Regions from separate parts of the Klebsiella sp. A52 genome, predicted to be linked through region 3. Evidence: predicted binding sites of a transcription regulator. Region 3 holds the regulator's gene; each other region holds the start of a gene.
What was found. The regulator CRP, encoded in region 3, controls carbon source genes, mostly activating them, when cyclic AMP is high. The targets are predictions, from matches to a motif close to ATGTGANNNNNNTCACAT.
Positions count from the first base shown of each region.

Region 1 (4,216 bases), 1.2 Mb from region 3:
CAACGGCAAACTGCTGATTGTTAAAAATATTGATATTCAGTCGCCAAGCGCCCGTGGCGCAGCAACGCTGTATAAAATGCGTTTTTCCGACGTGCGTACCGGCCTGAAAGTAGAAGAGCGTTTTAAGGGCGACGATATTGTTGATACCGTCACCCTGACCCGTCGTTTCGTTGACTTCTCCTACGTCGATGGCAACGAATATGTATTCATGGATAAAGAAGACTATACCCCGTATACCTTCACCAAAGAGCAGATCGAAGAAGAGCTGCAGTTTATCCCGGAAGGCGGCATGCCGGATATGCAGGTTCTGACCTGGGATGGCCAGCTGTTGGCGCTGGAGCTGCCGCAGACCGTTGACCTGGAAATCGTAGAAACCGCACCGGGTATCAAAGGCGCTTCCGCCAGCTCGCGCACCAAACCGGCCACCATGAGCACCGGGCTGGTCATTCAGGTTCCGGAATACCTGACCAGCGGTGAGAAAATCCGCATTCATATCGAAGAGTGCCGCTATATGGGCCGCGCGGACTAACCCCCCTCCTCTGACGGTTGCCCGGCCCCGCGTCGCGCAGGCCGGGTCTGTTCCCGGATGGCGGCGCTGCGCGCCTTATCCGGGCTACACAACCCGCGACGTTCGGTAGTTCGGTAGCCCGGCTAAGCGTAGCGCAGGCCGGGGAATGTCCCGGATGGCGGCGTTGCGCGCCTTATCCGGGCTACACAACCCGCGACGTTCGGTAGTTCGGTAGACCGGCTAAGCGTAGCGCAGGCCGGGGAATGTCCCGGATAGCGGCGCTGCGCTCCTTATCCAGGCTACTCGCTGCCGATATCAGGCACAAAAAAGGACAGCCGTTGGCTGTCCTTTTGCTTTCCCTCACGCCATGATTACAGCAGCTCAGGGTATTTGGTCATCTTCAGCGCCAGCTCAACGCCGCGCACTTCCGCCATGCCTTTCAGACGGCCAATAGCCGAATAACCGGGGTTGGTTTTCTTACGCAGATCGTCAAGCATCTGATGGCCGTGATCCGGACGGAACGGGATCGGGCGCAGATCGCCGGCTTTCTTACGACGCAGCTCTTCGCTCAGGATCGCATTGACCACCGCCACCATATTGACGTCGCCGTTCAGGTGCGCCGCCTCGTGGAAGGTTTTAGGATTTTCTTCACGGCAGGTAGAACGCAAATGGGTAAAGTGGATACGATCGCCGAAGGTTTCCACCATCTTCACCAGATCGTTATCGGCGCGCACGCCGTAGGATCCGGTACACATGGTAAAGCCGTTATAAATGCTGTCTACCGTCTCTTTCAACCACTGCATATCGTCGATCGTCGACACGATACGCGGCAGGCCGAGGATCGGACGCGGCGGATCGTCCGGGTGAACCGCCAGGCGCACGCCGACTTCTTCGCACACCGGCACAATCGCCCGCAGGAAGTAGGCCATGTTCTCACGCAGCTGCGCTTTATCGATGTGGTCATACTCCGCCAGCCGCGCGCGGAACTGATCGAGGGTATAGCCCTCTTCCGCTCCCGGCAGACCGGCAATGATATTGCGGGTCAGCTTGTCGATATCCGCCGCGCTCATCGCTTTGAAGTAAACTTCAGCCTGCTGCTGCTCTTCAGCGCTGTAGTCAGCTTCGGCGCCCGGGCGTTTAAGGATGTGCAGTTCAAAAGCGGCGAAAGCAATCTGGTCAAAACGCAGCGCTTTGGAGCCATCGGCCAGCTGATATTCCAGATCGGTACGCGTCCAGTCCAGAATCGGCATGAAGTTATAGCACACGGTATCAATACCGCAGGCCGCCAGATTGCGGATGCTCTGCTGGTAGTTGGCAATCCACTTATCATATTGTCCGCTGTGGGTTTTGATATCCTCATGCACCGGGATACTTTCGACCACCGACCAGCTCAGGCCTTTTTCCGCCAGCAGCGCTAAACGCTGTTGAATCTCGTCTACCGGCCAGACCTGGCCATTCGGAATATGATGCAACGCCGTCACGACACCCGTGGCGCCCGCCTGGCGCACATCATCAAGCGATACCGGATCGTTCGGTCCATACCAACGCCAGGTTTGCTCCATCGCAATGCCCTCTTTAAGTTGTTATACCAATAATGTGAAACATCATGACGACTACCATACATGCTTCTGCTTAATGGTCAATTTCGCCCGTAGCATTGATTGATCCAGCTCACACTAAGCGGATAAATTCGGCTTACCAATTTAAATTGCTGTCATATAACTTTACACTGCGTGATGTTAATCATTGGTTAATCAGGTGTATAAAAATGACTACTATCGCTACCGCCGCGCTGCCAGCAGGCGTGCAACTTCCGCAGTACGATCGCCGCCAATTGCGCTCGCGTATCGTGCACCTTGGTTTTGGCGCGTTTCACCGCGCGCATCAGGCGCTGCTAACCGACCGGGTGCTTAACGCCGGCGGTGGCGACTGGGGAATTTGTGAAATCAGCCTGTTCAGCGGCGATAAGCTGATGAGCCAACTGCGTGCGCAGGACCACCTGTTTACGGTGCTGGAAAAAGGCGCTGAGGGTAACCAGTCGATCGTGGTTGGCGCAGTGCATGAATGCCTGAACGCCAGACTGGATTCGCTGGCGGCGATTATCGAGAAATTCTGCGAACCGCAGGTGGCTATCGTTTCGCTGACGATCACTGAGAAAGGTTACTGCATCGATCCGGCGACCGGTAAACTGGATCCAACCCAGCCGCGTATCGTTCACGATCTGGAAAACCCGACGCTGCCGCAGTCGGCTCCCGGTATTTTAGTTGAAGCGCTCAATCGTCGCCGCGAACGCGGACTCGCTCCCTTCACCGTACTCTCCTGCGACAATATTCCCGACAATGGTCACGTCGTGAAAAACGCCATTCTCGGCATGGCTGAGAAACGTAGTCAGGAGCTGGCCGACTGGATTGCTGAACATGTCAGCTTCCCCGGCACTATGGTTGACCGCATCGTACCGGCCGCCACCGAAGAATCGCTGGCGGAGATTGCCTCCGTGCTGGGCGTTGAAGATCCCTGCGCCATCAGCTGCGAACCGTTTATTCAATGGGTGGTGGAAGATAATTTTGTCGCCGGGCGCCCGGCCTGGGAAACGGCGGGCGTACAGATGACCCGCGACGTCCTGCCGTGGGAACAAATGAAACTGCGGATGCTCAACGGTAGCCACTCTTTCCTCGCCTGGCTGGGCTATCTGGCAGGGCACGCGCATGTGAGTGACTGTATGCAGGATGATGTTTTCCGCCATGCCGCCCGCCGCCTGATGCTTGATGAACAAGCGCCAACGCTATCGATTACCGGCGTGGATTTAGTTGCCTATGCTGACAGCCTGATAACGCGCTTCGCCAATCCGGCGTTAAAGCATCGTACCTGGCAAATCGCCATGGACGGCAGCCAAAAGCTGCCGCAGCGCATGCTCGATAGTATTCGCGTTCATCTGGCAAACGGCAGCCGCTGGCCGCTGCTGGCGCTGGGCGTGGCTGGCTGGATGCGTTATGTAAGCGGCGTCGACGACGCCGGGCAAGCCATTGATGTGCGCGACCCGCTGGTCGACAAAATAAAACAGTTGGTTGGCGCCAGCCAGCAAGAAGAGCGCGTCAGCGCCCTGCTCAGCCTGGAAGAGATATTTGGCAAGGATCTGCCGGGCAATCCGCAGTTTGTTGCCGACGTCACAGCAGCCTGGCATCAGTTGGTTAAATCAGGCGCCCGCGAAGCCGTGGCTAAGGCACTACGCAGTTAACAATTTCTGCTGTTTAGCGGACAGAATGCATTTCTGTCCGCAGTATCCCTTCTCTTTTTCCCCTTTTTTCGTCAGGATAGTCGCAACTGTTACAACATTACATTTCTGTGCTGGAGAAATTGTGACCAAAACTAACCTGATCACGGGCTTTCTCGGCAGCGGCAAGACGACCTCAATTCTTCATCTACTGGCTAATAAACCTGCGGATGAAAAATGGGCCGTGCTGGTCAACGAGTTTGGCGAAGTCGGCATCGACGGCGCCCTGCTGGCGGAAAGCGGCGCGTTGCTAAAAGAGATCCCCGGCGGCTGCATGTGCTGCGTCAACGGTCTGCCGATGCAGGTTGGGCTCAATACGCTGTTGCGCCAGGGAAAACCTGACCGTCTGTTGATTGAGCCTACCGGGCTGGGCCATCCGAAGCAAATTCTCGATATCCTCACCGCCGCCGTCTATGAACCGTGGATCGATCTGCGCG
Region 1 covers NZ_CP074437.1:2,960,435-2,964,650, reverse strand. Annotated here, with positions in the region: gene yeiP (elongation factor P-like protein YeiP) at 1-529, shown strand, start outside; gene uxuA (mannonate dehydratase) at 880-2,070, opposite strand; gene KGA69_RS14030 (mannitol dehydrogenase family protein) at 2,277-3,743, shown strand; gene KGA69_RS14025 (CobW family GTP-binding protein) at 3,865-4,216, shown strand, end outside.
Region 1: a site for CRP is predicted at 2,168-2,185, ahead of KGA69_RS14030 (mannitol dehydrogenase family protein). Genes of this name have one in related genera too.

Region 2 (4,216 bases), 1.3 Mb from region 3:
TCATCATCCCTTCATAAAGCAGGTGCATTCGCACGCCCTTACCATTATTCTTCATCAGGCGAAAGGTCTTTGAGGGAATTTCCGCTTTGCTTTCCGTAAAGAAATAAATACAAAAATGGAATTTCATAATTACACAAACACAACAATGTGTGCGTTGCGTCACTCGGGTAAAAACTGGCCTCAAACGCCTTGAAATTAGCTAACTATGCTATTTGGCAGAGACGGACAGCAAAGCAGCAACCTGAAGGATGAAGCGTATAAACATAATAACCATACACGAGGTTTCATGATGGAAGGTCAACAGCATGGCGATCGACTCAAGCGCGGCTTGAAGAACCGCCATATACAGCTCATTGCGCTAGGAGGCGCTATCGGTACGGGCTTATTCCTGGGTAGTGCGTCAGTGATTCAATCTGCAGGTCCTGGTATTATTCTCGGCTATGCTATCGCCGGGTTTATCGCCTTCCTGATCATGCGTCAACTCGGCGAAATGGTCGTCGAAGAACCGGTAGCCGGTTCATTCAGCCATTTTGCGTATAAGTACTGGGGCGGCTTTGCAGGCTTTGCCTCCGGCTGGAACTATTGGGTGCTGTATGTGCTTGTCGCCATGGCGGAGCTGACCGCCGTCGGCAAATATATCCAGTTCTGGTGGCCGGAAATCCCTACCTGGGCTTCGGCAGCAGTCTTCTTCATCGCTATTAACGCCATTAACCTGACCAACGTAAAAGTGTTCGGCGAAATGGAATTCTGGTTCGCGATTATTAAAGTCGTCGCGGTAGTGGCCATGATTCTGTTCGGCGCCTGGCTGCTGTTCAGCGGCAACGGCGGCCCGCAGGCGACGGTCAGTAACCTGTGGGATCAGGGCGGTTTCCTGCCGCACGGCTTCACCGGGCTGGTAATGATGATGGCGATCATTATGTTCTCCTTCGGTGGCCTGGAACTGGTGGGTATCACCGCGGCGGAAGCGGACAACCCGGAAAAGAGCATCCCGAAAGCCACCAACCAGGTTATCTACCGTATCCTTATTTTCTATGTAGGCTCCCTGGCCGTGCTGCTCTCACTGCTGCCGTGGACGCGCGTCACCGCCGATACCAGCCCGTTCGTCCTGATCTTCCACGAACTCGGCGACACGCTGGTGGCAAACGCCCTCAACATCGTGGTGCTGACCGCCGCGCTCTCGGTTTACAACAGCTGCGTATACTGTAACAGCCGTATGCTGTTCGGCCTGGCGCAGCAGGGTAATGCGCCGAAAGCGCTGCTGACTCTCGATAAACGCGGCGTACCAGTCAACACCATTATGGTATCCGCCGTAGTCACCGCGCTGTGCGTGCTGATCAACTACCTGGCGCCGGAATCGGCGTTCGGACTGCTGATGGCGCTGGTTGTCTCCGCGCTAGTGATTAACTGGGCGATGATTAGCCTCGCGCACATCAAATTCCGTCGCGCCAAGCAGCAGGAAGGCGTGAAAACACGTTTCCCGGCGCTGTTCTACCCCTTGGGTAACTGGGTATGCCTGCTGTTTATGGTCGCGGTACTGGCCATCATGCTGATGACCCCGGGGATGGCGATTTCGGTGTGGCTGATACCGGTATGGATTGCCGTTCTCGGCGTTGGCTATCTGTTTAAACAGAAAAGCGCCGGCGTCGTAAAAGCACAATAATACATCTCGTCACGCCGTGTCCGTCCTTTAGCGACGGGCACGGCGCATTGTTATCTGCTTCACACTTTCCTTCCTGTAACAGTTTTATCCATATCGATGACGGATTACTGCAACGTAATTCCCGACGCTAAGACCAATAATTCTCTCCAGACTGCAATGGAGAGTTCCAGGATGACAGGCAATAAACTTTCGCTGAAAGAAAAGATTGGCTACGGGATGGGCGATGCCGGATGTAACATTATCTTTGGCGCCATCATGTTGTTCGTTAACTATTTTTATACGGATATTTTTGGTCTTGCCCCGGCGCTGGTTGGGGTGTTGCTGCTTTCGGTGCGCGTCATCGACGCCGTCACCGACCCGATCATGGGGGCGATGGCCGACCGCACACGCAGTAAATATGGCCGCTTTCGCCCATGGCTGCTGTGGATGGCCTTCCCCTACGCCCTGTTCAGCGTGCTGATGTTCACCACCCCGGAATGGACCTACAACAGCAAGGTTATCTATGCCTTCGTCACCTACTTCCTGCTGTCGATAACCTATACCGCGATTAACATCCCCTACTGCTCTTTGGGGACGGTGATGACATCCGACCCGCAAGAACGTGTCGCCTGCCAGTCATACCGCTTTGTGCTGGTCGGTATCGCGACGCTTCTGCTCTCTCTGACTCTGCTGCCTATGGCGGAGTGGTTCGGCGGCGCTGATAAAGCCAAAGGTTATCAACTGGCGATGACCGTATTGGCATTCATCGGCATGTGTATGTTTTTGTTCTGCTTCGCCACCGTACGCGAGCGCATCCGCCCGGCGGTCCAAACCAACGACGAGCTGAAAAAAGATCTCAAAGACGTGTGGAAAAACGACCAGTGGGTTCGCATTTTGCTCTTAACCCTGTGCAACGTTTGCCCCGGCTTTATCCGCATGGCCGCCACCATGTACTACGTCACCTGGGTGATGGGGCAAACTACCCACTTCGCCACCCTGTTTATCAGCCTTGGCGTGGTCGGCATGATGATCGGCAGCATGCTGGCGAAAGTGCTGACCGACCGCTGGTGTAAACTGCAGGTCTTTTTCTGGACCAACATTGTACTGGCGGTCTTCTCCTGCGCGTTCTACTTCTTTAATCCGCATGCCACGACGCTGATTCTGGCACTCTACTTCCTGCTCAATATCCTGCATCAAATCCCGTCGCCGCTGCACTGGTCGCTGATGTCCGACGTTGATGACTACGGCGAGTGGAAAACCGGTAAACGGATCACCGGCATCAGCTTCTCCGGCAATCTGTTCTTCCTGAAAGTGGGGCTGGCGGTCGCCGGGGCCATGGTGGGTTTCCTGCTGTCGTGGTACGGCTACGATGCCGGCGCGAAGCAGCAAAGCGCCTCGGCGCTAAACGGTATCGTGCTGCTGTTCTCTGTGATCCCCGGCGTTGGCTACCTGATTACCGCAGGCGTCGTACGCCTGCTGAAAGTTGACCGCAATCTGATGCGCCAAATCCAGAGCGATCTGGAAAAACGCCGCAGTAACTACAGCGAACTGAATGAACTCCAGGAATTGAAAACCAGTGAACACGTAAGGAAAGCCTGATGAACAACTGGCCTAACCCCTTTATTGAACAACGCGCGGACCCTTTTATCCTGCGCCATAAAGACCACTACTATTTTATTGCCTCCGTACCGGAATACGATCGGCTGGAGATCCGCCGCGCCGCTACGCTGGAAGGCCTGCGTGAAGCCGAGCCGGTGACCGTCTGGCGCAAGCCGCAAAGCGGGCCGATGAGCCAGCTGATCTGGGCGCCGGAGCTCCACCCCATCGACGGCAAGTGGTATATCTATTTCGCCGCCGCCCCGACCCATGACCTCGACGCCCAGGGGATGTTCCAGCACCGGATGTTCGCCCTTGAGTGTACCGACAGCGATCCGCTCAGCGGCCGCTGGCAGGAAAAAGGACAAATCGTCACCCCGTTCGATACTTTCGCCCTCGATGCCACTACTTTCTGCCATCAAGGGAAACGCTGGTATTTATGGGCGCAGAAAGACCCGCAGATCGCCGGCAATACCAATCTCTATCTGGCGGAGCTGGAAAACCCGTGGACGCTAAAAGGCGCGCCGCTCATGCTGAGCAAGCCGGAGTTCGCCTGGGAATGCCGGGGATTTATGGTCAATGAGGGACCTGCGGTGCTGGTACACGGCGATAAGCTGTTTATCAGCTATTCCGCCAGCGCGACCGATGAAAACTACTGCATGGGATTATTATGGATCGACCGTGAAGCCGACCCGCGGATGCCTGAAAACTGGCATAAATCCCCACAGCCGGTATTTCGTACCAGCTATGAAAACCGCCAGTATGGTCCCGGCCATAATAGCTTTACGCAAACGCCGGAGGGGGAAGATGTGCTGGTGTACCACGCGCGCAACTACACCGAAATCGAAGGCGACCCGCTGTACGATCCTAACCGTCACACCCGGCTAAAGCTGGTACGCTGGCAAGAAAACGGGATGCCCGATTTCGGCATCCCGCCTGCTGATACGCTGTAGAGAATGAACAGCAAGCCGTCCGGGATCC
Region 2 covers NZ_CP074437.1:427,423-431,638, forward strand. Annotated here, with positions in the region: gene aroP (aromatic amino acid transporter AroP) at 287-1,660, shown strand; gene KGA69_RS02000 (glycoside-pentoside-hexuronide (GPH):cation symporter) at 1,832-3,238, shown strand; gene KGA69_RS02005 (glycoside hydrolase family 43 protein) at 3,238-4,188, shown strand.
Region 2: a site for CRP is predicted at 1,708-1,725, ahead of KGA69_RS02000 (glycoside-pentoside-hexuronide (GPH):cation symporter). Genes of this name have one in related genera too.

Region 3 (4,216 bases):
CGGCTAAGCGCCATGCCCCTCTAACCGCGAGTGCCTGGCGCGATACGGCGACACACCATCACTTAATCAGGGAGTTGTTATGTCTGCCAAACATCCAGTGATCGCAGTCACGGGCTCCAGCGGCGCGGGCACCACCACCACCAGCCTCGCGTTTCGCAAAATTTTCTCGCAACTGAACCTGCATGCCGCGGAGGTCGAAGGGGATAGCTTCCATCGCTATACTCGCCCGGAAATGGACATGGCGATCCGCAAGGCGCGCGATCAGGGCAAACACATCAGCTACTTTGGCCCGGAAGCCAACGACTTCAGCCTGCTTGAACGCACCTTTTTAGAGTACGGCGAATTCGGCAAGGGCCAGTCGCGCAAATATCTCCATACCTACGATGAAGCGGTTCCCTGGAATCAGGTTCCCGGCACCTTTACCCCATGGCAACCGCTGCCTGAACCGACCGACGTGTTGTTTTATGAAGGGCTGCACGGCGGCGTGGTGACGCCGCAGCATGACGTGGCGAAACATGTCGACCTGCTGGTCGGCGTGGTGCCGATCGTCAACCTTGAATGGATCCAGAAGCTCATTCGCGATACCAGCGAACGCGGCCATTCGCGCGAAGCGGTGATGGACTCGGTGGTGCGTTCGATGGAAGACTATATCAATTTCATCACCCCGCAGTTCTCACGCACCCATATCAACTTCCAGCGTGTGCCGACGGTCGATACCTCGAATCCGTTTGCCGCCAAAGGCATTCCATCGCTCGACGAAAGCTTCGTGGTGATTCACTTTCGCAATTTGCAGGGGATTGATTACCCCTGGCTGTTGGCGATGCTACAGGGGTCGTTTATCTCGCATATGAACACCCTGGTGGTGCCAGGCGGTAAGATGGGGCTGGCGATGGAGCTCATTATGGCGCCGCTGGTCGAGCGCTTGATGGAAGGCAAAACCATTAGTTAAGGGCAAAATAAAACCCCGGTCGCCGTGCTGCCGGGGTTAGCGTCCCGCTACATCAATTCGTCTCAGGCTTCGATCACTTCGTAAGAGTGGGTGATGTTAACGGCCTTTTCCAGCATCAGCGCCACCGAACAATACTTCTCCGCGGATAAATCCACCGCACGGGACACCGCCGCATCCTTCAGCTCTTTACCGGTGACGATAAAGTGCAGATTGATATGGGTGAACAGGCGCGGCGCCTCTTCACGGCGTTCAGAGGTCAGCTTCACTTCGCAGTTGGTGACGTTTTGACGCCCTTTTTGCAGGATAGACACCACGTCAATTGCGCTACAGCCGCCCGCCGCCATCAGCACCATTTCCATCGGGCTGGGCGCTTTGTCCCCGGAGTTGCCATCCATTAAAATCTGGTGGCCGGAGGCCGACTCACCGATGAAGGTTAGACCTTCCACCCATTTCACACGCGCTTGCATAAAATTTAACTCCGCTGTTGCAATTTTCCTGACAGATTACGCGCACATAACAAATCTCGCAACGGAAGGCGACCTGGGTCATGCTGAAGCGAGACACCAGGAGACATGCGGTGAAAGCTATGCTAAAACAGTCTGGATGCTACAGTAATACATTGATGTACCGCATGTATGCTGAGGAGTTCACATTACAGGCTGCATAAATTGAGCAGCCAGCTTCCCAGGCATAGGGAAAAATACGATTGCATGCCCGGATGCCGTGTAGTGTCGGCGTCCGGAGATAGCTTATAACAGAGGATAACCGCGCATGGTGCTTGGCAAACCGCAAACAGACCCTACCCTTGAATGGTTCTTGTCTCATTGCCACATTCATAAGTACCCATCAAAGAGCACGCTGATTCACCAGGGTGAGAAAGCGGAAACGCTTTACTACATCGTAAAAGGCTCCGTGGCTGTACTCATCAAGGATGAAGAAGGTAAAGAGATGATCCTCTCTTACCTCAACCAGGGCGATTTCATCGGTGAATTAGGCCTGTTTGAAGAAGGTCAGGAACGTAGTGCCTGGGTACGTGCGAAAACCGCATGTGAAGTGGCCGAGATCTCTTACAAAAAATTCCGTCAGTTAATCCAGGTGAACCCGGACATCCTGATGCGCCTCTCTTCGCAGATGGCGCGTCGTCTGCAGGTCACTTCCGAGAAAGTCGGTAACCTTGCTTTCCTCGACGTGACGGGCCGTATCGCTCAGACCTTACTGAATCTGGCGAAACAGCCTGATGCCATGACCCACCCGGACGGGATGCAGATCAAAATCACCCGCCAGGAAATTGGCCAGATCGTCGGCTGTTCTCGTGAGACGGTTGGCCGTATTCTGAAGATGCTGGAAGATCAAAATCTGATCTCCGCACACGGTAAAACTATCGTCGTCTACGGTACCCGTTAAGTCGCTAAACGGCGTATTGCTCCGCGCAGTACGCCGTTTTTGTTTCTCCCATGTGGCGCAGGCTGATTTACCACCCGGAAGTCAACTACGCACTGCGGCAAACGCTGGTGCTGTGTCTACCTGTGGCCATCGGGCTTCTGCTCGGCCATCTGCAGCAAGGGTTGCTGTTCTCGTTAGTTCCCGCCTGTTGCAATATCGCCGGTCTCGACACCCCGCATAAACGCTTTTTCAAACGCCTGATCGTTGGCGGCTGCCTGTTTGCCGGCAGCAGCCTGATTGTGCAATTGCTTCTGGCGCGGGACATCCCGTTGCCGCTTATCCTCAGCGCGCTGGCGCTGATTCTCGGCGTGACGGCGGAAATCAGTTCGCTGCACGCTCGCCTGTTGCCGGCATCGCTTATCGCCGCCATTTTTACCTTAAGCCTGGCCGGCAATATGCCCATCTGGGAGCCGCTGCTTATCTATGCGCTGGGAACCTTGTGGTACGGACTCTTTAACTGGTTCTGGTTTTGGCTCTGGCGGGAGCAGCCGCTGCGCGAGTCGTTAAGCCTGCTTTACCGCGAACTGGCTAATTATTGCGAGGCCAAATATAGCCTCCTGACGCAGCACACTGACCCGACGACCTCCCTGCCGCCGCTGCTTACCCGCCAGCAGAAGGTGGTCGATTTAATTACCCAATGCTACCAGCAGATGCATATGTTAGCCGCCAACCAGCGTAGCGATCATAAGCGCCTGCTGCGCGCGTTCCAGGTTGGGCTGGATCTGCAGGAACATATTTCAGTGAGCCTGCACCAGCCGGAAGAGGTACAAAAACTGGTGGAGCGCAGCCATGCGGAAGCGGTTATCCGCTGGAACGCGCAGACCGTCGCCGCGCGTCTGCGGGTGCTGGCGGATGATATTCTCTACCACCGCTACCCGCGTCGCTTCCAGATGGATAAGCAAATCGGCGCGCTGGAAAAAATCGCTTATCAGCATCCCGATAACCCGGTAGGCCAGTTCTGCGCCTGGCACTTCAGTCGTATCGCCCGCGTGCTGCGCACCCAGCGCCCGCTGTACGCACGTAACCTGATGGCGGATAAAGAACGGCGCCTACCGCTACTACCGGCGCTGAAGAACTACCTGTCATTGAAATCCCCGGCGCTGCGCAACGCCGCGCGCATCAGCGTAATGTTGAGCATCGCCAGCCTGATGGGCAGCGCCCTACATCTGCCGAAGCCGTACTGGATCCTGATGACCGTGCTGTTCGTGACGCAAAACGGTTACGGCGCCACCCGCGTGCGGATTGTCCACCGGGCGGCAGGCACCCTGGCGGGCCTGGTGATCGCCTGGCTGACCCTACATTTCCACGTACCGGAGAGCTACACGTTAAGCGGTATGTTGTTCATCACGCTGCTGAGCTATCTCATCATCCGTAAACACTACGGCTGGGCGATGGTGGGCTTTACCGTCACCGCGGTATATACCCTGCAGTTGCTAACGCTTAACGGCGAGCAGTTCATCGTCGCCCGCTTTATCGATACCATCATTGGCTGTCTGATCGCCTTTGGCGGGATGGTCTGGCTATGGCCGCAATGGCAGAGCGGCCTGCTACGTAAAAACGCCCACGATGCCCTGGAGGCCGATCAGGAGGCTATTCGGCTGATCCTTAGCGCCGATCCGCAGGCCCCGGCGTTGGCCTACCAGCGTATGCGCGTCAACCAGGCGCACAACGCCCTGTATAACTCGCTTAACCAGGCGATGCAGGAACCGGGCTTTAACTCGCACTATCTGGAAGATATGAAGCTGTGGGTAACCCATAGCCAGTTTATCGTTGAGCATATCAACGCCATGACCACGCTGGCGCGCGAGCATACGATGCTAACGC
Region 3 covers NZ_CP074437.1:1,777,285-1,781,500, reverse strand. Annotated here, with positions in the region: gene KGA69_RS08270 (YheU family protein) at 1-7, shown strand, start outside; gene KGA69_RS08265 (phosphoribulokinase) at 80-949, shown strand; gene KGA69_RS08260 (OsmC family protein) at 1,012-1,416, opposite strand; gene crp (cAMP-activated global transcriptional regulator CRP) at 1,721-2,353, shown strand; gene KGA69_RS08250 (YccS/YhfK family putative transporter) at 2,404-4,216, shown strand, end outside.

Region 4 (4,216 bases), 1.0 Mb from region 3:
TAGCGGAGATAAATACAGCGCCGCGCAGCGCTTTATTCTCGCGGAGCTGACGGATAATCGCCCGTACCTCGCCGCCGAACTCGGCTTTCAGTGTGTTCATCTTTTCGCCGGGCGCGTCGATGGTGATAACGGCGATATTATCCGGGCGAACTTCAAGCGTAAAAGCTGTTGCCGCTTCCATTATTCGGCCTCCAGAACCATAGCTGAACCTAAACCCCCTGCCGCGCAGGCGGTAACCAGACCAAATCCGCCGCCGCGGCGCCGGAGTTCATGCAAGGTCTGCGTAATCATGCGCGCGCCGGTCGCCGCAAAGGGGTGTCCGTAAGCGATAGAGCCGCCCAGCACATTGAACTTGCTGGCATCGACTTCCCCGGTCGCCTGCGCGCGGCCCAGAACTTCCCGGGCGAAACGATTGCTGGCTAAACATTGTAAATTCGCCAACGTCTGCGCCGCGAAAGCCTCATGCATATCAATCAGCGTGAGGTCTGCAAGGGTAATTCCGGCCCTGTCGAGCGCCAGGGGAGTCGCCCACGCAGGGCCCAGCAGCATATCCTGCCAGACATCAATAGCGGTGAAAGCGTAGCTACGCAGATAGCCCAGCGGCGTTAACCCCAACTCTTTGGCCCGGGATTCGGTCATCATGATCACCGCGGCGGCGCCGTCGGTAAGCGGCGTACTGTTTGCTGCCGTCACGCTGCCGTGTTTACGATCGAACGCCGGACGTAACTTCTGGTAATCCGCGAGGGTTGAATTTTTACGAATATTGTTGTCCTGTTCCAGCGGCTCGCGATAAGGCGGCACATAGGCCGTCATCACTTCACTGGCCAATTTGCCCTCTTCCCAGGCGCGGGCGGCAAGCTGATGCGAGCGCAGCGCCAGCGCGTCCTGATCTTCACGGCTGATGCCCCAGGTTTTCGCCATCTGCTCAGCGGTGTCGCCCATCCGCAGGCCGGTTGAGTATTCCGCGACAGCTGGCGGCACCGGTAAAAGATCGCGCAGGCGCAGGCGGGAAAAGAGTTTTAGCCGTTGACCAAGGGTACGCGCTTTATTGGCATCCACCAGGGTGCGGGCCAGTTTTTTACTCACGCCGATGGGGAGAACGGAAGAGGAATCCGCGCCGCCGGCAATGCCCGCGCGGATCGTGCCGGCCATCAGGCTTTCGGCAATATTGGCTACCGCCTGAAAACTGGTGGCGCAGGCGCGACTAACACTATAGGCGTCGGTATGCACATTCATGCCGGTACCGAGCACGATTTCACGAGCAATATTAGGCGCTTCCGGCATCTGCACAACCTGGCCAAAGACCAGCTGTTCAATCACTTCCGGGGGAACTTCACTGCGCGCCAGCATTTCGCCGACGACCATTTTACCCAGATCAACGGCCGGAACGCCGTGATACGCCGTCGCCTGACGGGCAAATGGGGTACGTAAACCGCTGACAATGGCAATGCGATCGCCCTGACGGGTGATAAGCGGTAATGCCTGACTCATAACACTCCCCTGTTAACCGATAAAACCAAGTGGTCTGACCTGATAACTAGTCTTAACTAATTTTTTACATTAAGCCAATCGGGGAAGAGAAAAAGTGGGAGCCAAAACACATTGAATAGAAAAGATAACGCCTCAGGAAAGAGGCGTTAAGAGAGAGGATTAACGTAACCCCAGCTGGAAGATCAGCGATTCCGCTTCGCAGCTAAAAACAAAATCGATATTCAGCTGCACGCCGCCGTCAACATCGGTGAACGTCGAGTTAATTTTGCACGGTTCAGACTCAACATTGCGGGCTTTTTCGCTCAGCGCGGCGAGCGTCGCTTCCGCTTCAGCGCGGTTGGCAAACACGCGGCTGTAGGAGGCGGTGCAGTCGGTGTTGTCCACAATGGTGCCAACATCCATACAGCAGCAAACTGGGGTTTCATCAGCGCTACATTTACTCATCGTAGATTTCCTCTGTATATGCACCTTTGGTGCCAGACAAATAATGCGCCTATTTTACGCCCGCCCCCGGCCGCCCTCCAGTTGTTAATAGCAAGAAAACGGTTAAGTGACAGAAATCACACTTAAAAATGATCCAAAACAAAAATGCACCACTTTGGGCATGACGCACCGGGGCAATTTTGCCAGCTGGATCGCGTTTCTGTTATCACAATTGAAAAATCTCATAAACAAACTTGCAACAACTCATCTGGTCAGACCTATACTCAGGCCACTGGTCTGATTTCTCTGTCGTAAAGCAGACCCTACACTTCGCGCTTCTGTTACGGCATGTAACATAGTTTAAATAAAAATAACTCAATGAGGTTATGGGCATGAGCCAGAAAACCCGCTTTACCCAATCTGCCCTTGCAGTGGCTGTAGCACTTGTTTCAACCCAAGCCTGGTCCGCAGGATTCCAGTTAAATGAATTCTCCTCTTCAGGTCTTGGTCGTGCCTATTCCGGTGAAGGGGCAATCGCTGACGATGCGGGCAACGCCAGCCGTAACCCCGCGTTAATCATGATGTTTGACCGCCCGACGATGTCGGCAGGCGCCGTCTTCGTCGACCCGGACGTTAATGTTTCTGGTACCTCGCCTACCGGTAAAAGTCTGAATGCAGACAATATTGCCCCAACGGCATGGGTACCAAACTTCCACTTTGTTTCGCCAATAAACGAGCAGTTTGGTTGGGGCGCATCTATTACCTCTAACTATGGTCTCGCGACTGAGTTTGCTGATGACTATGCTGCCGGCAGTATGGGTGGCAAAACCGATCTCACCACCGTTAACCTCAATTTAAGCGGCGCCTATCGCCTGAACAGCAACTGGAGCTTTGGTTTAGGGTTTGATGCGGTGTATGCGAAAGCGAAAATCGAACGCTACGCAGGTGATTTAGGACAAATCGTTGCCGGTTCCGGCAAGCTGCCTCCAGCGCTAGCGGGCCGGGTCTCCCAGATCCCTGCAGACACTCAGATTGCGCATTTGAACGGCAACGAATGGGGCTTCGGCTGGAACGCCGGTATCCTGTATGAGCTGGACAAAAACAACCGCTACGGTTTCACCTACCGCTCTGAAGTTAAAATCGACTTTGATGGCAACTATAAGAGCGATCTGCCGTCCGCGTATAACCAGATCCTCGGCAACTTCGGTCTACCGGCCGGTACCGATGGCCGTACCACTAACGGCGCGCTGACTCTCAATCTGCCAGAAATGTGGGAGCTGTCGGGTTATAACCGCGTCGCGCCGCAGTGGGCAGTGCACTATAGCCTGACCTACACCAGCTGGAGCCAGTTCCAGGAGCTGAAGGCCACCGGCAGCAATGGTCAGACGCTGTTCTATAAAGATGAAGGCTTTAAAGATGCTTATCGCATCGCGCTGGGTACCACCTATTACTATGACGATAACTGGACCTTCCGTACCGGTATCGCCTTCGATGATAGCCCGATTCCGGCCGGCACCCGCTCCATCTCTATCCCGGATCAGGATCGCCTGTGGCTGAGCGCCGGTACCACCTACGCGTTCAATAAAGATGCTTCAGTGGATGTCGGCGTCTCTTACATGCACGGTCAGCACGTAGAAATTAAAGAAGGTCCTTACACCTTCCGTTCTGAAGGTACCGCCTGGCTGTACGGCGCGAACTTCAACTACCGCTTCTGATAAGCAAACGATATAAAAAAAGGGTGAACATCATGTTCACCCTTTTTCTTTTATGAATCGCGTGGATTACTGCGAATCGATATCTTTCAGCTCATCCTGAATCGCCTGCGCGTTCGGGTTGTCTGCCGGCGTCAGCTTACCGCCGTTAGCGATAAAATCGTGCCGCTGGAAGTAGGCTTCACGCATCAGGATGTACGGATCGGAAGACTGGCGCAGCAGGCCGTCGGAATCCAGCAGCTGAGCGCGAGTTTCAATCCCTTCTACCGCCCATTTACCGATAGACATCGGCCAGGTCAGCCAGGAGAGTACCGGATACAGGCCATCGGCCATGTCGCCGCCCTCATCACGCAGGGTGAAACTGCCGTAGAACGGTAACTGTACGTACGGGCCGTAGCCCACGCCGTAGTGGCCCAGCGTGCTACCGAAACGATGCGGTTCAACGCGCTGCAGCTGCGGGTTCGCCATACCGGCCACGTCGATCAAGCCGCCCATCCCAAGAATGGTGTTAAGGAAGAAGCGAGTGAAATGCACCATGCCTTTATAGGGATCGCCCTGCAGGAAGGAGTTGACCATTACCGCCGGTTCTT
Region 4 covers NZ_CP074437.1:2,820,281-2,824,496, reverse strand. Annotated here, with positions in the region: gene fadJ (fatty acid oxidation complex subunit alpha FadJ) at 1-181, opposite strand, end outside; gene fadI (acetyl-CoA C-acyltransferase FadI) at 181-1,491, opposite strand; gene KGA69_RS13405 (YfcZ/YiiS family protein) at 1,651-1,935, opposite strand; gene fadL (long-chain fatty acid transporter FadL) at 2,307-3,629, shown strand; gene mlaA (phospholipid-binding lipoprotein MlaA) at 3,696-4,216, opposite strand, start outside.
Region 4: a site for CRP is predicted at 2,040-2,057, ahead of KGA69_RS13405 (YfcZ/YiiS family protein). Genes of this name have one in related genera too.